Regions from separate parts of the Propionispora hippei DSM 15287 genome, predicted to be linked through region 1. Evidence: riboswitches for the same ligand, from Rfam matches in the RefSeq annotation. Region 1 holds a riboswitch; each other region holds the start of a gene.
What was found. A riboswitch is a leader RNA that binds a small molecule or an ion and turns the genes downstream of it on or off. The one in region 1 is predicted to bind cyclic di-GMP.

Region 1 (5,823 bases):
CCCAGCCCGCAGCAGGTGAAAAATCCTCAAAATCATTTAAATATACATCATCCTGAAACAAAATGCCATCGATATCATTATAAGCTGCCAAATCGGCAACCAGGGAACTTAGCCGGTCGCTCACCCGGGAGCTAAAAGGAGTCGCCCGCCGATACCAGCCCTTGTTTTTTTCATCATAGGCTGCAACGGCATCTTGCGGCGATTCCTCCAGCAGCCATTGAGCCGCCAAAGTGGGAAACCACGCATAAATACTGAACCTTCCCTCTTCCCGCAACCGGCCAATTACGTGAGAAAATAAGTCAGCCTTGACCGGTGCCTCTTTCGTATAAAAATAGACACTCTTGATATTACCCGATCCGTCCTCATCACTAAACGACTGCAAATAAATGGTATTTGCTCCTGAGCTGCGAATCCGTTCTATTGCCAGATTCAGATTTGCTTCTGTTTGAACTGCGCTGCCGGGGTCGTAAATCATATCCAGGTCCAGTTGTATTGCTTTAACCGGGATCTTGGTATTTTCACTATTGACCTTGAGTAAACTGGCAAAATGCTCTTTCGACGGATTACCTGTTATAATCAGGCGGTTAGCTGCCTGCAGGGCCTGCTTTCCCGGAGGGTTTACTCCATCATTTAAGGCAAAACAGGCTTCAAAGCCCTCTTGCAGTGCATCTGTGACGGCAGATGGCGTATAGGCGCCATAAGGCCAGACCACGGCTTGCACCGTATGACCCAATTCCTTGTTAAAAGCAGCCTGGGATTCATGTAAATCCCGCCTTACCCGCTCACGCTGCTCGTCAACCGTCTCATACCGGCCGTTTTTATATTGCAGCCTGCTTAATAACGGGCCACGATCACCCTGAGGGGTAATCACAGTAAAACGATGCATGTCATGGGAGTGAGAGGCTACGTCGATTAAGCCGGAACCCTCCATTTCCCTTATTTGCTGCCAGGTTACCAGCGGTCCGAGTTCAGCCGGCGCATAATCCAGCCAGGAAGTAACAATGGCTATCATTCCGGGATAACGATATTCTTTCAGTAATGGAAACACCTTGGTATACACCGACTGATACCCGTCATCAAACGTGAGCAGCACCGGTTTATCCGGTAATGCGGCACCGGTTTGGCTGGCGGCAATATATTCTTTAAGTGAGATCGGCGTATACCCCTGTTCTTTTAAATACGTCAAATGACTTTTTAAATTTGCCGGTGTTACAGCATATATATCCTGCCCCGGTTGGTCGGTTACATTATGATAACACAATACAAGAACCGCCTTGGCATTAGCCAGGGAAGGAGGGCAAATCAACAGAATTAGCATGCAAAAAACAAGGACACCAGTAATTTTTTTGTTCATAATAGCCATAACTCCCCCTGCCTACCAGGAAAGCTGGTAGCTCACATTGTATTGGCGGTCAGAAAACTGCGGTTTTCCGCCTGTACCGGTTGAATAACCGGTACGCAATCCATATTCTACACTAACAGTAAGTGCCTGATTACGGGAAATATGATAACCATACTCGGTCCGAAGCGAAGTACTGGTATCCATCGGCTCCGGCCGATCACGCCCTACTCCTATCTCAAAGGAAGTTTCCCAATAATGCTTGGTAAAATTCCAGCGCTGACGAAGGCCAAGACCATAGGCTTCCCGGCAACGGGGACTTTCGTAAACCGGCTCCACCCCATCAATCATCTGTTTTTTAAAGCCTGTTCTGTCGGCATAACCAAACCAAGACAGTTGTTTTGCTCCGGTATCAACCATCACATGGTCCCAGTCCAGGTTTATATCGTGCCGCCGGTTGCGGTCCGAATAATTTGCGGCTGCCATCATGACAGACAGATTGTCTTTAAGTCCAATTTGCCGGTTATACGCCAGTTGATACTCTGTCGCCATCATATGACTGGGCAGTGCCTCTGCATCCATTACCGGTGTGCGGTTTATACTAAAATCAACTCTGCTTTGTTCACCAAAATAGCGACTCGTGGTCAGGTGATACCCATCCAGCCTGCCGTGAGTACGACCCTGATCCAGCCACAACTGTACCATATGTTTCATGTCGGTGTATCGTCCGCCAACAGAGTTTGTTCTTAATACGGTTTCTCCCTGGCCGTCAGAAATCCATGTACTGCCGATTCCTGCCAATATGTCCACCCGGTCTGTCACCCGCTGTTCGCCGGTCAATTGTAGGCGATGATCCTTATTTCCTTTATAATCTCTGCTGCCGGTAGCGTTAACAGCCAGGCTGCCCTGCCAGCGTTCTTCAAAGGTCCTCAGCGCCTGAGCCGTCATTGGATTCGCACTATACCTGTCCAAACCTGTCACGGCCTGCCTGGCAGAATAATAATCGCCTCCCGGCACAGCCGTATTAACAATCCCGCTATTGGCGGCAGGTTGTGTCCCCGGCAAAGCAGCCAACGACAGATATTGTTCGTAAGCTTCTCTGATCAGCCCCTGGCGATAAAGTACCGCAGCAAACTGCTGGCGAAACGCCGCATAATCGGGATAGGTATGGATTATGGCCTGGTACAGCTTTTTCCCCGCCTCGTACCGTCCCATTGCAAAAAATGAATCGGCATCCCCGGTAATGACCATAGCCTGTTCTGCAGCCATATTGATAAGTTCCCGATACAATACCATCGCCTGTTTTTCCTTAGAGCCTGTCAGCATGTACGCATAAGCCAGGCTGTGCCTATCGCTGGGTAAGCTTTCCCCCTGCTCTAAAATGCTGCAATAAATACCTATGGCCTGTTGGGGCAGATAGAGCCGCAAATAAGAGTCCGCCAGCGCGCGCCGTCCATAGGCAGGAATCTCCCGGTAATTGGGCCATAGCTGCGTCCCTTCTTTAACTGCAGTTGTATAATCACCGTACAAAAACAATGCCAGCACGTAGTCACATTGCATCTGAACCGTCGCACTTTTATCACGGATTGTAGGCCGTAACAGTACAATAGCCTGCCGGTACGCATCATGTCTAATAAATTGAGCCGCCATCTCGCCACGCAACGTTAGCAGAGAAGCTTTTAATGCCGGGTCATTCCATCCATCGACAGAAGCTAGGGCAGTTTCTATTAACTTAGCCGCCCCGTCTGCATCACCGCGTGCCAGTAATATATTAGCCTTGCCACTGTAAGCAGCTAAGTTGTCAGGTTGTTCTTCCAGCAGGATCGAATAAATACGCTCCGCTTCATCAAAACTCCCCGTATGTACCAGACTTTCCGCTTCCCACAACCGAGCCTTCCTATTTCCTGTCATAGCCGATTGATGATATAGCTGCCAGGCGTCGTTAAAATGGCCGGTCTTGAAATACGCCTGAGCCACGTTGATTCTCACATAATCAGGTACGGCCGGGAACGACTTTATTCGTTCCTCATACAACTGAACCGCTTTTGTATATTCTCCGGCCCAAACTGCAACGACGGTATAATCGAATACAATATCCGCTTCCGTCTCATGGTCAACCATTAAATTTTCCAGTATCGCCAAAGCCGGCCGATACTCTCCGCCCCTTGCTAAAGTAACCGCATATTCCCGTGCCGCATCCCGGTTCTGGTAGGACATTTCAGTTGATTGCCCAAGCGTGTCCGGTAGCGGTTCCTCTTTTGCCATAACAGATGTATAACACACCGCACTTCCCAAAAAAAACACTAAAGTAAGTAATGCCAATACTTGCTTGATCCTCATGTACACTCCCCTAACAATAGCTTTTATCTTTCGCTTTCACGATCGAAGTGCGTGTTTCCCATCCCGCCCACCTGGCACCGGCAAAATGCACCTTCAAAAACAAAAAACAACCGAATTACAAAGTTCTTGACACTTTGCAACCCGGCTGTCATAACAAAAATGTTTTAGACCCTGAGCTTTGCGTCCCCGCCTTTCGACAAGTTTGCCCGCTATATATATACCATTATCAATATGTATTAAACAGGTTAAATTCCTATGAAAGCCCATTTATTCAAGATAAATACATTAGTCATTCTAACAAGTGTTCCGATTTATGTCAACAGGATTTTTATTCTTCCATTGACAAACATTTACTGCAACAGACAAAAAAAGCCGGATTACAAAGCTTTCGTACTTTGCAACCCGGCTTTCATAACAAAAATGTTTTAGACCCCTGGCTTTGGTTCCCTGTATTTTTGACAAGTTTGCCCAATTCCGCTAGCTCTTGCCAGCCGATGCTATCCATTTACTGCACAAATATAGCAAATATTTTTCATTTATTCAACTATAGTCTAACTAGCTCGATTCATCAACGGCAAATTACTGAATCCTTTGGGCGGCTTTAATCAAAATTACCCCCAGTGTTCCAATGACCACGGCCTCACCGATAAAGACAGAGCCAAACACCGACCAATAAGGCATGTCAAACAGATAAGCCAAATAAGCACCGACCACGACGGCATTAATGATCACCGGGAAGATATAGGCGGCCTTGCTTTCTTTAAAGCGCCGTGTCAGCCAGGCTGCTGCCAGTGTGGCCAGACTGCCAAAGACCACATCCATGACTCCGGCGCCGCCAATCATATTAGCCAGCAGGCAGCCGACAAACAGCCCCCACACCGCTTCCCCATACAAAATAGGTAGCACGGTAAGCGCCTCGGCAATCCGGAATTGGATGACACCATAGGAAATAGGCTGAAATACCACCGAAAGTACTACATAAATGGCGGCAATCACCGCCGCCTTCATTAATTTTTTCTGATTCATACTAATCCTTTCTCATACAAATAAAATATTTCACTCTCCTATTCGACCAATTCGGCTATAGTCCTTCTGTCACAGTCCCGCATCCTGTCTGCCGAACTAAAAAACAAGGAAAATTTGCCGGCAGTACCAGCGAAATCTCCTTGTTATCCATAGCGGCAGCACCCCAACTACCCGACTACTTTTCCAACATCATTTTGCCTTGTTCATCGTATAGAACCCGTCTGGGAAGCGACAGACGGTATGAAGCCTCGGTCGCGGCAAAGCCTTCATCGGGACCAACGCCCCAGGCTAAGAACACATCTTGTTCCTTCGTGTCTTTTACAATCCGTCCCGTATAAAGTCCATCCGCCGTCCCACTAATCACATTGTCCGTAGCCATTGGCTCAAACTGACCGTCCAGACGGTCGGCAACGAGGTAGAGTTCACCGGTCTGCGGCTTTGCAGGTAAAATAGCCTGCTGATGGGCCGGACTGTACCAATCTTTTTTCACGGCAAACAATAAATACCATTTACCCTGGTGCCGGTGCAGCGTGGGGACCTCCATATCGACAAAAGTATGAGGGGAAGCGGCCGGCGGGAGCAGCTCCCAATTCAGTAAATCCTTTGACCTGGCCCGGCCGATGCAGCCACGGCTGCGCGGTTCACCCCGCTTGTCCCTTGCCGTAAAAAACATATAGTAGGTGCCGCCCGTTTCGTCTAAAATAACAAAGGGGTCCCGGCAGCCTTCGTGGCGATTGTAGGCCTCCGCCTGATTTTCATAATACTCGCTGCCGCCGACCGACAAGACCGGATTATACTCATACTTATGCCACAGCTTCAAATCCTCTGACCAAGCCACCCCGATGCGCTGCGTATGACCCATATACCCGTTTTCCAATACTTCCTGACGGCAGCGGGAGGTGTAAAACATATAGTAACGGCCGTCTTTTTTTATTGTGCACCCGGTCCAAATGGACACGCTGTCCCAATCAGCCGGATTTTCACTGGCCTCCAGCACGGTTCCCCGGGGCTGCCAATCCCTCAGGTTTTCCGATACGGCATAACCGACGCTGGCCGCGCTATGCCGCGAATGGGCATCCTGTTTTAGGGGAGCCTGCAAATGGTACAGATGATACTTG
Region 2 (5,823 bases), on a different contig from region 1:
TTCATTACTGACTCCAACTAAAAACATAGCCAGCAAAAATATAATAACACTGGCTAATACCAGCATAACTCTATACCATTTTTTCATCGATATTGTCCCACGCCATAGAATAAAACCAATAATGATATATATTCCCATATTTAATGCCCAAAAGGACATATTAAAAGGTATAAACAATGCCTGTAAAACATCTAGATAAGTAAGTTGATAGGCCATCTTTGTCCCGCCTCCTGCAAAAAAATATTATAGCTTAAGGCTTGCTAGTAGGTTCTAATCCTTCTAAATATCTTCATCTTTGATCAAATAAAATAGTTATTATGACGATTGTCAAGAATTATAATAATCAACATAATTAGCTTCATGGTAAAATCATCAATAGCTCAAGCTTCTACTAACTCCAGATTTTGCAATCCAACATAATACTTCCCCCCTACCAGCCCTTCCCGCCCGCGCAAAACATAACAATTTCCGTTTTTATTAAAGGATGGTGTCAAATCCCAAGAAAAAGGATATTATCCATCGCCTGTGCTTCTTCATCTTTAATTTCTTTCTTGGCAGCCAGCAAGATTTGTTTATCATCTGAATTGCTAAAAATAATATCAGTATCTTCTTCCGCTATATATCCGCTAAGAAATTCTTGGTCATAGACCGAAAAAACTTCACCGGAACTTTGAACAGCTTTCATGACCGGACAATCATCAGAACCATCCGCAAATATTTCTATTGCCGTTATCGTCTTTTGTTCAAAGAAGCAGGACCCATACCAACGTATTTCCCCCTGTTTCTTTACTAACTGATAATAAAACGACATGTTGGACCTTGTTTTCTTTTCAAATAAAATCAGACTGCTCATTTTCTTTTTCGTCATAAATTAGCGCTATCGTTTGCTCTCTACCTTTTACTTTATTATATAAAAAGCTAAACCCTTCACAAAAAGTAATGATCAACATCAAGAAAAAAAGAAATACCAAAGGAAAAACCATCTGCATCCCTATAATTTCTTGAAATCGCAGCCCAACATACGCCGCTAAGGGATAGGATAACCAGGTCAATTTTAAAGCAATGACACCACATACCCAAACTTTAGAAGACAAAAAAATCCTCCTCTATTCTTCACTCATCAAAATTAATGAATAATATCTTACTAATGAATGTATATGTTAATAAAATTAAATGCAGCGTGTGCTAAGATTGCCCCCCATAAAGAATTTGATTTTTTAAACACGTAACCAAACATGATCCCACCTATAAAATTATCCAACCAAACAATAGCATTTCCAGGCCTGTATAATGCTATCTCTACTAAAGTAACGACTATATTAGCAATCCAGAAGGGCATGAGCTTCATAAGTTTTTGTAAAATCACCCCTCTGTATAATATTTCATCCATAAGACTTGATATTATGATTCCTTTAGTCCATTGATTTAAAAAAATAAAAGAACCATAATTCACCATCTGCTCTCGATTTATTCTTATTAAGTGAATTGCAAATTCAATAGCAATAAAAGTTACTAATACTATTAAACCTCTCTTGTTAATGTTATTGAATTTTAAATAATTAATATCAACTTTTTCTATAAATTTTAAATAATAAAAAATAGGTAATCCTGTAAAAACAATTTGGCTCACCCCATAATTATGGAGAATCCAGACAAAACTTTTTTGATCAAGAAAAAGAAAAATCATTGCAAGACTGTACACAGTCCATATCCCATATACAAAAAAAACAAAAAATATCAGACCTTTCCATTCTCTTTTACGTTCCAATTCATTGGTCATGACTAATTTCTCCACTCTTTTTTAAAGTTAAAGATTTCTAAAACTGCATACTACATTTCCATAAATGAAAACCGCCCCTCTCTAAAAAGAAATGGGCGGTTACACTACCATCTCCAGGCAGACCAAGTGTCCAGATACAGCCTACCGTTCTTCGCTTCCATATCATATAATTCTTTGAAATTGATTTGAAACTATCCCATTACAAAATTTCTACGTATTCCATTATATTCCTTTGTTGGATTTAACTTCATTTTATTATCTTTTTTACATTTTTCTGCAAAAAATGACAATAAGGCCTTGATTACGATTTATTGCGTGTCGTAGCCAAGACCTTATTGTTCTTTAACTAAATGCCTAATTATGACAAAAATCATTTCTTTTGAAAGAGCACATTCCTTGATATATCCAAAGACTAATCTAATAAACCAAACAAAAAAATATTATATAATCTATCTTCATACTATTATCTGGAAATTATTTTTAATATAATATTGCTTAGTAAAAATAAAAAGGAGAATGCACGTGGATTCTTTATTACATCAGGCTCTTACCAATATTATTTGCAACTGGGAATACCAAGTGGAAACCTGTGATAAGCTCTTTCCTACATCAGGAGATTACGCAATCGTCTACAGCAAACTAACCGGTTTGAGACAAGCCCCGGACCAATTGGAATTCGCTGGTTTGATTACCTATGAGAATGGTCGTTGGAAAATCAATGATAATATTTGACTACGGTAACAATAAATAAGGCCCTGTCTGCGACTTCAATGTAATGTCGTAGACAGGGCCTTATTTTTATTTAATCAATGTTCAGCAATCAGGACGAAAGTCTTTCCTTCTGAAAGAACCCGTCCGCCGCCCGGTAGGAGGAGCGCACCAGGGGGCCGCTGGCGGCGTGGAGGAAGCCGAAGCTTTCCGCCAGTTCCCGGTAGTGCACGAATTGTTCGGGTGCGACATATTCTTTGATGGCAATATGCTGAGCTGACGGTGCCAGATATTGCCCTACGGTCAGGAAGTCACAGCCAATAGATCGAAGATCGGCCAGAACAGCAGCCACTTGAGCCGGGGTTTCCCCCAACCCAACCATAATGCCCGATTTGGTCTTAATGTGAGGGGCTTGGCGTTTCACATAGTCCAATACGGCCAGAGACCGTTGATAGTTAGCCTGCGGGCGAACCTCGCTATAGAGGGCAGGCACGGTCTCCACATTATGGTTAATGACTTCCGGCCGGGCGGCAATGACCGTATCCAGTGCCGCTTCGTTACCTTGCAGATCGGGAATTAATACTTCAATCAGCGTGCCGGGTGAAATTCGCCGGATGGCCTCAATCGTACGGGCAAAATGCTCGGCACCGCCATCCGGTAAGTCATCACGGGTTACCGAAGTGATAACTGCATACTGCAGACCCAGCCGTTTTATCATGTGGGCTACCCGTTCGGGTTCTCCCGCATCCACCGGCTGCACCTGGCCCTTTTGCACGGCACAGAAACGGCACTGCCGCGTACACTGGCTGCCCAGAATCATAAAGGTAGCTGTGCGGCTGGCATAGCACTCCCCCATATTCGGGCAATGTGCACCGGAGCAAACGGTATTTAGAGCCAGTTCATCCAGCATACCGTGAACCTCGCTGGCATTTTGGTTACTGGCGACCCGTCCTTTAAGCCAGGATGGCGGACGGGTATCGCCCAGCCAGCGGCCATCGGTTTCTGTCACGGCAGCAATCTGAAAAACCGCTTGGAAATGAGCGATCAGACGGCTGCGCACTTCCTGCATAGCAGGAGCTGCTCCCAGCAGTTTTTCCATGCTGGTTACGCCCCGGCCTCGAATGCCGCAGGGAGTAATAAAGGAAAAGTACGATAAATCGGCGTCTATATTCAAGGCAAACCCATGAAAACTGAGCCAGTTGCGCGCCCCGATCCCGATGGCGCAAATTTTGTCCTCACCAACCCACACACCGGTATATTTCTCATCCCGTCCGGCGATGATGCCGAAATCGGCCAGCGTGCGAATGATCACTTCCTCCAGGTTGTGAACATAGGCATGGACATCCTTACCGTAACGCTTCAGATCAAGCAGTGGATAGCCTACCAACTGACCCGGCCCGTGATAGGTAACATCGCCGCCCCGGTCCACATGATATACTTCACACTGTTTTTCTTTAAGCGTCAGGCTGTCGACTAGTATATGCCCATCCACGCCACTCCGCCCGACCGTAATGACCGGCGGATGCTCCAGCAGCACTAACACATCCTCGTCAGCTTTGCCTTGCCGCCGCGCTTTGGTATAGCTCTCCTGGAACTGCCAGGCATGTTGGTAAGGAGTCAGACCCCAGTTCAGTACAAGCATGGTTTACCCTCCTATTCAGGGCGTGTCTTAAAACTATCCGAAACGCTCCATGACGTTGCTTTTTGCGCCATACTTCGTTAAATTTTCTTGAAATAGGAACCGCTATTTCTACAAAAATTTGCCTCGTCTGGCACAAAAATCACTCGCCATGGGTCATTCCGTTAGTTCTAAGACACACCCTACAACCGCTTATTTCCAGTGAATCCCCTGTCCCATCGCTACATGAGCCGCTTCCATCAGGGCTTCGGAAAGCGTCGGATGGGGGTGGATAGCGTGGCCCAGTTCTTCCAGCGTTGCTTCCAGCGACTGCGCCAGTACGCCTTCCGATACCAGATCGGTGGCATGGGGTCCGACAATATGGACACCCAGTATTTCGCCATACTTGGCATCGCAAACTACTTTGACAAAGCCTTCGGTATCGCCGTAGGCCATCGCTTTACCGCTGGCCTTAAAGGGGAATTTACCTACTTTAATATCCTGATATTTTTCCTTCGCTTCCGCTTCGCTGATGCCGACCCAGGCTACTTCCGGACTGGTGTAGATGCAGGAAGGAATGATTTTATCCGAGTAATGAGAGTTCATGTCGGCAGCGTTTTCGGCAGCCACAATGCCTTGGGCTGAAGCCACATGAGCCAATTGAATCTTGCTGGCAATGTCGCCGATAGCATAAACGCCGGGAAGCTTGGTTTCCATTTTCTCATTGACTGGAATACCTTTTTTCTCATGAATGCCTAAGCCTTCAATACCGGTAAAGTTAGCCGCCCGCCCAGTAGATACCAGTACATTCTCACCCTCTACCGTATGAAGCGCACCTTCAAACTCATATTCCACCGCCAGCGCACTGGCCGTTTTGCTGATTTTATTGACCTTGGCATTGGTGAAGATAGTTACACCCTGTTTTTTCAGAGAACCCACCAATACGTCCACCACTTCTTTATCAGCCATCGGCAGAATACGGGGCAGCATTTCGATAATAGTTACCCTGGCTCCGAAGGTCTGCATCATATAGGCAAACTCCAGACCAATGACACCGCCGCCGATAATAACCAGCGACTGCGGCACCTTGCCCAGTTCCAGCGCTTCATTACTGGTGATGACCCCCGGATTGTCCGCACCGGGAATGGGTGGCATAAAGGGAGTCGAACCGGTAGCTATAATCAGCTTCTCGGTTGAAATCTTTTTCACCCCGTCTTTTTGAGTGATCTCCAGTTGGTTAGGGCTAATAGCCTTGCCTTCCCCGTTAAAAACATCCACCTTATTGGCCTGCAGCAGACCTTTGATGCCGCCGACCAAGCCTTTTACGATGCGGTCCTTACGGGCAAATACGGCTTTCATATCGCTGGTAACGTTTGAGGCGGCAATACCAAACTCGCCGGCCTTTTTAATCGTTTCATAGACTTCGGCACTTCGCAGCAAGGCTTTGGTCGGAATGCAACCCCGGTTGAGGCAGGTCCCGCCGAGGGAATCCTTCTCGATAAGGGCCGTCTTCAGACCGCACTGGGCCGCCCGGATAGCGGCCACATAACCGCCCGGTCCACCGCCCAGAACAACCACCTGATAGTCGGTCTTGCCGGCAGCGGCAGGTGCTGCCGGAGCGGCTTGCGGCGCGCCAACCTGTTCACCGGCCTGCCCGATATAGGCAATCGGTTTATTAACTTCAATCACGGCCCCCTCCGGTGCCAATAAAGCCAGC
Region 3 (5,823 bases), on a different contig from region 1:
AAAATCTGACCTTCTATATTTTCACATTGTTTATCAGATTTACCAGCAGTATTAGTGTCCAAATTTGTTCGGCTCTTTTCGCTTGCTCCTTTTTGTCAGCATCGACTAAAGCTTTCACGACTTGAACCAGTTTCTCGGAGGCCCCCATAGCGGCTTTATAGGGTTTGCCCGCCTCTTGCATATATAAGCCAACTAAAAATGGGCCATCTTGCCGCAAAAGCCTTTATAGTCTCTCTCCCGAATTACTGCACGCACCTGCCGATAATGCCGGTATTCTTGCTTATACATAGCTTCATCCGCTATACTCAATAGGGTGTCAATATCAGTCTCTATCCAGCTTTCTATCGCGATCAAACCGGCGCTCACTCTCATGATGAAGTTTAGCGATAAGGATGCCTCTTTCAATTGTTGTTGAAGCTGCCGAATTGTTTGCTGGGCATACTGACGCGAGCATTGAGTGAAAATGACGGCAAACTCATCTCCTCCGATTCGTTCGGCAATTTCGGTTGGACGCAGTACCCTGCGCAACAAAGAGCTGAACGTGCTGATATATCGGTCACCTTCGCGATGACCATACACATCATTAACTTTTTTCAAACCGTCCAAGCCCATAAGCCCCAGAAAAACCTCGTTTTCCTCTTCCTTCGTCTTCAGCAAGGTTGCTTCCAAGCGCTCCCGGAAGGCCCGCCGGTTCTTTATATTAAAGCTTAAACCGGCCTACGGCTCGGGTTAATTCTGCAGCCATTTTAGCAAGGGTTTGACTGGAGGCAGCAATTTCTTCCATAGTTGCCGATTGTTCCTCTGTCACAGCCGACACCGTCTGAGCCTTACTGGCAGCTCCTTTGCTGATCGTGTCAATATCCTTCACAGACTGGATAATTTGCTGGCTGCCACCGGTCATTTGCTGTATAGAGGCAGAAATTTCCCTGGTCTGTTCCGATACGGTATCGATAGATTGGAAAATAGCCTGAAAAGCACGTCCGGACTCTACAACCACTTCCGCGCCATTGCGGACCTCTCTGGTGCCTCCTTCCATGGCCAGTACCGCGTCAGCCGTATTGTGCTGTATTTCAGCAATTAAAGTACTAATTTGCTTCGCAGCTTCCTGTGATTGTTCGGCTAGTTTGCGGACTTCTTCCGCCACTACGGCAAAACCCCGTCCCTGTTCTCCGGCACGGGCTGCTTCAATGGCAGCATTAAGTGCCAGCAGATTGGTCTGGCCGGCCAATCCGGAAATGGTATCGACAATCTGGCCGATCTCCTGGGAAGCAGCTCCCAGCTTGACCACCACCTGCGAAGAATGCGCCACAGCCTTTTCGATATTTCCCATTTGTCTAATGACGTTTTCCACCGTCTTGTTGCCTTCTTGCGCCGTTTCAGCCGACTGCGACGAAGTACCGGCCACCTGGTTGGCATGAGCGGCAATTTGGTCAATGCTGTCCGACATTTGTTCAACAACCGCCGTTGCGCCATCGACAGCCCGCAATTGTTTTTCCGCTCCATCCGCTACTTCTCCGATCACTGCCGCCACCTGAGCAGCTGTCTGAGCCGACAGATCGGCATTGGCATTCAATGTCTGGCTGGCAGCGGCAAGCTGCAGAGCTACTTGCTGGATTTGGGAAATTAAGTTGCAAAGCTGTTGTAGCGTATTGCCAATAGCCCCCTCCAGGCGTCCGACCTCACCCCGTTTGTCCCGGGCGAAGGAAATACTCAAATCACCCTGCGCTACCTGCTCCATTTTCTCCAGCAATTGATAAATAGGGTTTACTAATTGGCGTTTCATAACCAAAAGAATTAAAAAAACCGCAAGCACCAAGACACCCGCACTTAATACGCAGGTTATCAGCATGTTTTTCTGCAGTTGCGCCAATGTATTCTGCCTGTCTAATACCACTTTGATCAAGGCTTTGACCTGACCGGAGTAATCCCGGACCGGAACCGCTACATAAGCCTTCTCACCGTTATTACTATAGCCGTAGCTCATCGCACCGCTGGCCGCAACCTGCCGGGCAGTATCGATCGGCAGCGCCAGCAGGTCTTCATCCGCAGTCGCTGCCAACAGCTTGTCCGTTCCGTCTGGGTTCAACTCATAGCAATAATACTCACCGGGGAATTTGGCCTTTAATTGTTTTTCCAAAAAGACTTTATCAAAATTCATGCCTGTTTCCACCGTACCGACAGGGGCATTATTGAAATAAACTGGCATAACAGCGCGAAAACCCCAGCCGGTAACGCCGGCTTCAATGCCGACAACAGGCTTAAGGGATTTGTTAGCCTCGACTACCGTTTTTCTAAAGCCCGATAAGTCATCACCAAACTTACCCGGCGCATTAATTCGTAAAAAAGAAGTCGCCGGCGCCAGATGGAACTGCATTTGTTCTACGCCCTGCTCCTTAAGCTGCTTATACACCGGGCCAACCAGCCGGAATAAACCTTCCCGGTCCCGCTCGCTAAGCAGGCGTGCCACTTCCGGATTATAGGCAAGGGAAGCGGCGACCGCAGCGGAACGATTCAAATATTCTTCAATACTGGTTTGGACAATCATGTCTATTTTTTTAAATTCCTGTGCTTCATCCTCTAGAATGAGATTCCGTTGATTGCGGTAGCTTAATCCGCCGACAAGCAACAAGCTTATGACAATAACAGCCGTTATAACAATAGTGAGTTGTGACTTTAACATTTTCATAAAAATCCCCCTGACTTTTTGGTATCAACTGTCATTTTCAATCATCGGAAATCGCTTTGCAATGTCCTTAAGGTTGCTGCTGCCCTCCTCTCATCGGAGCTGGTTCCGCCACCTTGGGTTCTGTCCACTTTTTTGCAGTAAGCCGGCCAGGTTTACTGATCGAAAACAAAAAAAACAGGCTACGATTGATATTTCAATCGCAGCCTGGCAGTCATCGGTAGCTAACCCTTTAGACCCATGGCTTTGCGTCCTCACCTTTCGGCTGAGTTTGCCCATTCCATTTATTTTCCTTTTCGACAAATTACAGGAAAATCCTCTTGCTATTCTACAAAACTCACTCATATTTTGACTTTTTCGTCAGCAAGCTCACTGTAGCTATGTCTCACTCAATGGACCACTTCCTGCAGCATGCCGTTCCTGATCCGGCCCACTATATCCAAATCATCAACCTGATAAGTTATATATTCCTATCCGATCTTACTATGCGCGACATTTAGCCTATACCCTAACCCGGAAAACCACTCGGCCGCTGAACTGAAGTTTATATCAAGACAGCCTGATACCCGTCAACGGATACCAGGCTGTCTTCTTTGGCTTAGACAACATTCAGATCACATTATATTTTTTCAGTGCCTTATAAATTCCGTCCTTATCCACATCGTCGGTTACCGCAAAGGCAGCCGCCTTCAGTTCTTCGGTGGCATTTCCCATGGCAATGCCATAGTTCACCTGGCGCATCATCTCCAGGTCATTGCGGGCATCGCCAAAAGCGAAGGTATTGGCAAAATCAATACCCAGTTTTTCGTGCAAAAAGCGGACACCCTTGCCTTTGGTATGGCCGGGCAAGTGGATATCCATGCGAATATTTTCCGAGGTGTACATATCTACCAGCCAGTCTTTTGGCAAACAATCCCGGCAGGTAAGCATCTGTTGTTCGGCGGCAAACATAGCGGTGACCATCCCGGAGTGAATCTCTTCCGGCTGCCAGGAAAATATCCAGGGCTCATCGCCTGATAAGTCGGCACCGAACAATTCCCTATGGCGCTGTAGCACCGGATGATCCGCCGGGCTCGACCAGATACCCAGGCTGCCGGTGAAATTAAACGGCACATCATATTCCTGGAAAAGTCGCAGTAAAAAAGTAAGGTTTTCAGGTTTAAAATAATTGTCATACAGGACTTCCTGGTGAAAAGTAATATAGTTACCATTGCAGCCGATGAATCCGTCAAAATTAAGTTTTTCCAATACCGCTGGCAGCTTGCCCCGGGCCGAAGCCACCACGGCATAATGGCCTTTTTCCTGCAGCAGGCGAACCGCTTCACAGGTGCTGGGCAAAGGCTCATACATACCGCCTGGCAAATGCAGCATGGTCCCGTCAACATCAAAAAACACAATCTTTTTCCCCATAAGCCATTCCTCGTTTTCTTCGTTCTTCGCTATAACATGTTACATTCCTACTCTTCTATATTTATCTCACACAATAAAAATTCCTGCCGTTACCCCTCCGGTACAATTGGACCGCCGAAAGTAACCAAGCCTGGCAAGTTATCCTAAGACATTCTCACCGGGCTTATCCGCTACAGAGTATACTTTAAGATTCCCACTGCCCCTGCAAGCTCTCGCCAGTTTGCACAGTTCCTCCGCCACTACGCTAAAGCCTCTCCCCCTACTCACCGGCGAGGCCAACCTTCATTGGTTCTTACCTCATCGCCGCCCAAATCAAAAGCACCCTGCAAATTACCCGAAACGCAAAGGCAGGCAACCGGTATCTTAATACCCCAGTTCCCTGCCCACAATCACCACTTTGATACGGTCTTTGATAAATTGCCGTTTAATCACGGCAAAGCTGTTACATATCCGTTCCTCACTTTTGCAATCCACACAATATCCCAGCGTAGCGCAGGGCGTCTTCTTGTTTAACCGCTTCGCATCCAAAGGGGCTGCGTAATGTCTTGTCCGTTTTTCCGCTTCCTCCAGATTTCTTACCAGCTTGTTAATTCCAGCCACAATAATAACCTGCTCCGGACCATAGATCATAGCGGCTACTCTACTGCCATTGCCATCAATATTGTATAATTCGCCCTCCTCAGTTAAGGCGTTCGTACTAGCTAGAAATGTATCAGCGCCAAAGCTTTGCCGGTATAGCGCTTTTTTCTCTTCCCGGGTAATTCCCTGCCGGTACTTGTCCAGAAAGTTGTAGCGGCCATTACGCAAAAGATCCAGTATGCCTGTTTCCCCAAGCGTTACCGAGTCTCCCACTGCCACCGTCGAATGCTCGGGGATCAACTGCTTTATCTTTTCTTTTAACGCCAGTTCATCAGCAACATAAAAAGAACCAATATTATGCTTTTCCAAATTAGCCATCGTACGTTCAATCTGCTTGTTTCTATACCATGTTATATGATTGTCCATTCTTCCAATCACGTCCAGTTACATATTTTATCTTTAGTTTCTTAGCAAGTAAACTTGCAGCCAGAAAAAAGCAGAGCCCTATCGCGACTGCCCACGCAGAAACCAATCCAGCGTGGCCGCCCGCTGCTCGGCAGGAACTTTCGTCTGTACCTCGGCATGCAGCCAGGCCAATGTTTTAGCTCTTAGATACTGCCTCATCTCTTCTTCCGCTTCCAGCATGACCACTTTAATTAAACAGGGACACTTTTTGTGTGAGTCCGGCAGGTTTTCTTTGTCCAGCAATATCTCTTTTTGCCTGATCTCCACACAGCGGAAGAAGTGAGAAGCCCCCTCGATGGCCTCCACAACATCCCAAAAGGTGATGGTCTCCGGCGTACGGGCCAACTTATACCCGCCTTTAACGCCGGGAATCGATTTGACAATACCCGCTTTCGTAAGCTTTGTATATACCTTGGAAAGATAGGTCTCAGAAATGCCCTGGTACGCCGCTAAGTCCTTGATCCCCACTGATTTGCCGGCCGGAAAATCCACCATATATAACAGACAATGTAACGCGTACTCTACACCCACGGAAAATTGCAATGAATTCACCTTCTCATACTGTTTACTTTTCACATAGTACTTCCATATTTCCGATTAGTCAATACAAACTCCTTCACATTATAGTCAAATATTATCTACAATCCCTTTCTTTTACGCAAGAGCGGTTGACACAAGGAAATACT
Region 4 (5,823 bases), on a different contig from region 1:
CCTGCCGGCAGAGGCCAAAGCCCGTCTATTGGCCCTAACACCTTGCTCCTACATCGGCATAGCTGCCAGCCTCGTTAAGCACAGTAAGTCTTAACACAATAATCAATAATCCAAAAGGCACGGACTCTCTTCTACTTTGAAGAGAGTCCGTGCCTTTTTTATAGCTTAAACAACGCTGCCTGCTTATCCCGTAAAACAGTCATCTTCCTCGGAATGATACGGTCCCCGGCCTCTACTTGCCCCAGCAGCAACGGAGAATGGGTTTGATGGTAAACTGAATTTTTACAGGCCCCATCATCCACCGCATAGCAATAGCTACAGCCGTGCCGGCAGCTATTATACGCGCCAATATCCACGCTTTCAAGGCAACGGCAACCACTTCTTTGATTGTTATCCCTCTTGGGCTTCAATTTATACCCGGTTACTGTCTCAATAATTCCCTGGTCGATACAAGCGGCCCCGCTTATATTATATCGCTGCCGATCCAGGTCCTCCACACAAACCTGCAAAATAAGCCGGTTCTCTCTGGCAATATCGGCAAACCCTCGTGCAATCGTCTGCCTCGCTTCATCCTCCAGCTCAACAATCGCTGCCCCTTCCTGTCTGCTCTTTTGCTTGCCATACACATCAACATAACTAAAAACGCAGCGCTCCGTATAGTTTCGCAAAGACTGGCACAAGACAGAAAAACATTCCAGATGTTTGTTTACAGAAAAGGGTCCCGTGACAATCACCGGATCGTAACGCCAGACTACTCTCTCTTTGCCAATGGTATCACTTAAACGTTTAAAGCCTTCGATAATTTCATGTTTGACAGGTACGTGACGTTCCAGTTTTGCATCGTAAGGCGTAATCGTAAACTGAAAATAATACGCAAACCCCATAGCATCAATAACAGGCAATTTCGTAAGCAACGGCAAAGCATTCTTGGTCCAGAAAACAATACAGCCAACCATTTCCGGCTTCAGTGAAATGTGGGATATCTGACGGAAATTCATCGGATTGCGCACATAGACAAAACCTTCACGCAAGCGATTGACAAACCAATCCGAGTAAAAAGCCGGGATGTCTGTCCGTCGGCTGGCACTGATAATCATTGTTATCCTCACTTTCCTGCTAGTGCCTTCGCTGTATCCTATACAAACACTGCCGAGATTCAGCCAAGTTTTAAAATCTTCAACAGCTGGAGAGCTGTAGCCAACGCAGTCCGCGTCTCATAACAATCAAGCGATGTATTTAGAATTTGTTCAATCCGCTGCTTTCTGAGCTGAATAGTCTTATGATGCAAATATAGCTGTGTACCAATCTCCTTGAAACTTAGACCTGATAAAATCTTTTCCAGTGTCTCCAATAAATTAGGGTGCGGCAGTAATGGGCCGATCATTTGATGCACATAATCAACAGCTCCGTCAGTAACGGCAAAAGGAGCAAGTACCTGATAAATCCCGCAATTTTCATAATGATAAATATGTCTTTCCGGCCAAACCTGTTTACCAATCCGTACCGAAGTCTTCGCATTGTTTAACCGGTTAGCTAAGCCTGACCAACCTTCTACATAGTTTCCAATCCCCGCTGTAACATGAATATTCCGGACATAGGCACCGATATAAGCTACATAACTTTCCGCCAGTTCGGTTTCCCGTTCTTTATGGTTGGGACATGAAGCAAAATCACTAAGGACTACAATACCAATGTCTGTCTCCCAGGCAATCGTATTATTCTTCTTATTTAATATATCGATCAAGAAATCTACGAGCTGCTGCTTATGGTAATGATGATCGGCTGTATCAGACACTCCCGGTATAGTATCTACTTCGAAAAACAATAAAGAAAAATCTTTGGGAATATGAAGCTTGTTTTTTTCACTATACTCCTGCAGCTCCAGATCATTTATATCATTCCGGACAGCCAGTTTATTAAAAAACTCACTTCTCTTTTTTCTTTCATACGCCTGATATAGCAGACTCTCATTTCTTTTTCTTTCACTAATATTACGGGTAACACCAATATAGCCAATATGGGCACCCGCCTGATCCCGGGCAATGCTTATGGAAGATTCAAGCCAGATCACTTTCCGGTCTTTTCGCAGTTGTTCCTCTTCCACAATGAACGGTACTTTACTGCTGTGCCATTGAATGTTGTCAGTCGTGATCTTCTGAAAAGCATTCCACAAAAAGGTAAGTGTCGTTTGCTCCGAATTTTCCCCCTCTAGTTCAACTGCTGCAAACCCTAACAATTTCTCAACCGAGGGACTTATATATCGGATAATGCCGCCGGTATCCAACAGCCAGATTACGTCCCCCGTATTTTCAGCAATAAATTTATATTTTCGTTCACTTTCCCGAATGATTTCCTGTTGTTTTTCAAGCTCTGCAATATAGCGTCGCTCATTTTCTGCCGCATCTTTTAAACCAAGCACCATGCTATTAAACGCAATGGAAAAGTCTCCCATAAAATCAACCCGTTGGCTATAATCACCGGAAGCAACCATCCCTGTTTGCCAAGTCAAATGGCGCAGATTGGACTGCAGGGCCTTTAACGCACCCGGCCAATATCCGCGTAAGTTTATTGTAGAAGACAAATCACCTTTAGCAAGTGTATCAGTAAAGGATCTAAGCAAGAGAAGCTCGTTTTTCAGCTTGACAAACTCCGGATGTTTTCCCGCGCAGGCAGAATCACCGTTTGTCACGTCTTTTCCCTTTATCACCTGATATAACTCTCTCAGTATTTCATTGATTTCTTCTTCCATTTCTTTACGCACGTGGATATCCCTCTCTAAAACCAAAGATTCACTTCACGGATATTTCAGCAGTGAACCGGCAAGTCCTGTCACCTGTACACCAACAGTCAATCTCCTTAACACTATACTGCTTGCCGGTAAACCCTTCCAGAAGCCCGGCAATAAAACCTTCATCATAAACGCATACTTCATAATCCAATTCCGGCAATCCGGAACAATCCAAGTCCTCGGAAATGCTCATTACATATTTTCCGTTTTCATGATCAGCCGATTCAACCCGTAGAATTCCGATTTTCTTATCCGCCAGGGCTGTTTGTATTGCCTGAATAAAACTGTTGAAATCTTTTACATCCCTAATAACGTTCTGGTAGAATTGTTTTCCCGCCAGCAACCCTGACTCATAGAACAAGGTATCGACCATTTCCGTTCCGTAATGTTTCTCAAGCACATCGCGAAAACAAAACTGCATAAGTCTGTATACATCAGTGCTAACCATCGGCCCCAGGTTCGGCCTGCCGGCAGCAAGATCGCCAAGCAATTCCCATTGAAATTCATATTTTCGCTTCATAACAAGACTCCTCTTTTTGTTTGACTACCATGCAAGCACGCTCGGATTAGCTGCGCTTGAAAGCTAACTTCAACACTTAACACCTCAAATAAATTGTTTATTACTAAAAAAAAATCGCCAAAACCTATTTGCGGCTTGGCAATCATTTATACCGTCCTTTGGTATAGTTAGATCCATAGCTTTGCGTCCTTGTCTTTCGACAAGTTTGCCAAAAAATCCTTCGTTTTTTTACAAATTCTACATAAATTTTACATTTCTAGACTGACTATCACTTTTCCTTCTGTCCTTGGCAAAAAAACATATTTTTCGGCCATAATCTATTTTTTATTTTAAGCACGGCTCACAGTATACAATCTCCATCGGGATTCCTCTGCTATCTCCTACCGGCCGTTGAGGAATAGTAGAAAAACCATACTGCATACCAAGCCGGCCAATAACCGACAATACCATGGCATCTATAAAATCATCCAGTAATTGTTTGGGATAACGGTTTTCGATTTCAGTCATGGCCTGTCCGGCTTGTATAAAATACTCTGAAAGCAACTGTGTTCTCTCTTTAAGTCCCTCTGGGAAGGTTTTCTTGCTCACCAGCGGTTTATTACCGTTTAATATAGCAAAACCGAACTCTGGATGCGATTCCCGCAGTCGGCCGATGTATTGAGGCTGCTCCAGTAAAAATTGATCCACCTCGCGAATCTTTGGCGTAAACCCCAGTGACTGTTCGGACAGACTTTTTTGAAGAACCTGCAAATTGCAAGCCTTGGCGCTCTGCTTGTCCCTGGCGTAAACGGCCTGACGGCAGGGAGTATTAAACACACTGGATGCCTTTCCCGGCAGCCTACTCCTTAATTTCTGATCCGGTCTAGCCGCATTCTGCTGACTGGTTTCCGGTAACCCAATCGGGATGTCGATAAGCAGACATTCGGCAGCGTCATGCTCTGCCATCAGTTGGGTAATATCCGGATAATCGGCAAAACCATACCGGCCGGACAGGTCGTGCCAAAACACTGCCCAGCCCCGATATTTTCCCACTCGTTTGCAACTGTCAATACCTACCCAGCAGGTACCGCCCATTCTTGCTTCCATTTCTGTATTTCCTTCCATAAAAAATATCATTGTTAATACAATGATATACAGGACCGCTTATGATTTGCAAGGAATAACAGTAGCACAATAGCCGATATTGGGTATAGGAAAATAAGGAGATCCTTCCTTTTCTTTATACGCAACTCTTATATAGGGTATCAATGTTTTATCTTTACAGTACGCTGAACCGAAGGATGTACGTCCGGTCATTCGAGAATTGAATTTTTCCTCAATAATCGCGATTCCCCTGTTCACCAGCGTATTGTCAAGCCATCTACCAACCAACCCGGTAATATCTGTTTCAACGACGATATCACTTGCAAACACATTAAAGGTTCGTCTTAGCGTTGGGCATACCTCAAAAGGGCAACTATACAAATAGGATGTTAACGAACAAAATTCCTGCAGCAGTGGATAAATGGCAAACTGCCTTGTTTCCTGTAACTTATCGGTTTTAAACAAGACCAACCTAGCAGCCAATAAAGAAATATTGTCTGGAATCATATCCATATTAAAAAAGAGGTAACTATAATACACATATCTTCCCTGGCTCCCGATAAAAATTTTGTTTCTTTTTATATTTTTCAAAGGAGTTTTACTTGATAAAGTAAGACTTTTACTGGCTGGAATATTGACAACTGCCATACCAACAGCCCCTTCTTCAATGCATCGGCGAACCTGCAGCAGTAATCCCATAATCGAACAACATGTTTCTATGTAGAGAGTTTGAGGATATCCTCAACTCTCCCCAACCTATGGAGTATTCAGAAAAGCTATCCCCACATGCAAGTTAGCGACATTATAAGTTTCACCATCAATTGACATATCGAAAGTGACTGAAGCCTGGGCCGCCAGTGTGGCAACCGCTTGTGTCCAGACATATTCTGTGTCGGCCCCTACATAGATGGCAGTAACGATAAAATTGGCCAATGCTGCACCACCGCTGGCGTTATTGTTGGTAATTGTTATTTCTACAAGTGACCCTTCATTGCTGCTGCTAATTGAATATGCGGCAGGCGAATTAATCAGAGACGGCATATTTTTTCCTCCTTTTTTCTAACTATATTACATAATATGTATCACTTGCCAAGAAGGAAACATAACTGACCGCTTATTTCCAAGAAAGAGAATGACTCACTGCAATTATCCTGCGTTCGCTTGCGCCTATTCTAGATATTGTTTAATGCCTCAGGCATCGCCAGCCTCGTTATTGGTCTTAGTCACATAGGTCGTATGCGCTTTTTATATAAATGTAAATATCTATACCACTAGTACATTTTATTATTTATTTACTCAAAAAACCTATAAAAAGGGCAGAAAACTCCGTTTCATCACCATAGCCGCCTTTAGCTGGCAAAAAAAACAGGCTTCTAGGGATTCTCGCTGTATGAACTATCCCTAAAGGTCTGTAGCTTCTCCTGTTATCTTA

Region 2: linked by a shared signal. The riboswitch ahead of F3H20_RS11640 (CPBP family intramembrane glutamic endopeptidase) and the one ahead of F3H20_RS08160 (tetratricopeptide repeat protein) in region 1 are both predicted to bind cyclic di-GMP.
Region 3: linked by a shared signal. The riboswitch ahead of F3H20_RS06565 (methyl-accepting chemotaxis protein) and the one ahead of F3H20_RS08160 (tetratricopeptide repeat protein) in region 1 are both predicted to bind cyclic di-GMP.
Region 4: linked by a shared signal. The riboswitch ahead of F3H20_RS17395 (V4R domain-containing protein) and the one ahead of F3H20_RS08160 (tetratricopeptide repeat protein) in region 1 are both predicted to bind cyclic di-GMP.

The regions. Positions count from the first base shown of each region.
Region 1 is NZ_FQZD01000011.1:115,023-120,845, reverse strand. It holds gene pgaB (poly-beta-1,6-N-acetyl-D-glucosamine N-deacetylase PgaB) at 1-1,354, opposite strand, end outside; gene F3H20_RS08160 (tetratricopeptide repeat protein) at 1,376-3,679, opposite strand; cyclic di-GMP riboswitch class I at 3,812-3,896, opposite strand; cyclic di-GMP riboswitch class I at 4,073-4,158, opposite strand; gene F3H20_RS08155 (QueT transporter family protein) at 4,259-4,705, opposite strand; gene F3H20_RS08150 (glycoside hydrolase family 68 protein) at 4,881-5,823, opposite strand, start outside.
Region 2 is NZ_FQZD01000018.1:57,787-63,609, reverse strand. It holds gene F3H20_RS11655 (PH domain-containing protein) at 1-216, opposite strand, end outside; gene F3H20_RS11650 (hypothetical protein) at 491-853, opposite strand; gene F3H20_RS11645 (hypothetical protein) at 831-1,094, opposite strand; gene F3H20_RS11640 (CPBP family intramembrane glutamic endopeptidase) at 1,145-1,780, opposite strand; cyclic di-GMP riboswitch class II at 1,865-1,948, opposite strand; gene F3H20_RS11635 (hypothetical protein) at 2,303-2,512, shown strand; gene lipA (lipoyl synthase) at 2,601-4,130, opposite strand; gene lpdA (dihydrolipoyl dehydrogenase) at 4,320-5,823, opposite strand, start outside.
Region 3 is NZ_FQZD01000009.1:69,685-75,507, forward strand. It holds gene F3H20_RS06560 (GGDEF domain-containing protein) at 193-699, opposite strand; gene F3H20_RS06565 (methyl-accepting chemotaxis protein) at 701-2,686, opposite strand; cyclic di-GMP riboswitch class I at 2,882-2,969, opposite strand; gene F3H20_RS06570 (HAD family hydrolase) at 3,293-4,093, opposite strand; gene F3H20_RS06575 (lactate utilization protein) at 4,457-5,098, opposite strand; gene F3H20_RS06580 (RrF2 family transcriptional regulator) at 5,177-5,713, opposite strand.
Region 4 is NZ_FQZD01000045.1:9,210-15,032, forward strand. It holds gene purB (adenylosuccinate lyase) at 1-94, shown strand, start outside; gene F3H20_RS17385 (DUF1848 domain-containing protein) at 159-1,097, opposite strand; gene F3H20_RS17390 (PAS domain S-box protein) at 1,157-2,761, opposite strand; gene F3H20_RS17395 (V4R domain-containing protein) at 2,790-3,308, opposite strand; cyclic di-GMP riboswitch class I at 3,435-3,528, opposite strand; gene F3H20_RS17400 (DUF429 domain-containing protein) at 3,633-4,394, opposite strand; gene F3H20_RS17405 (DNRLRE domain-containing protein) at 4,452-5,039, opposite strand; gene F3H20_RS17410 (hypothetical protein) at 5,148-5,432, opposite strand.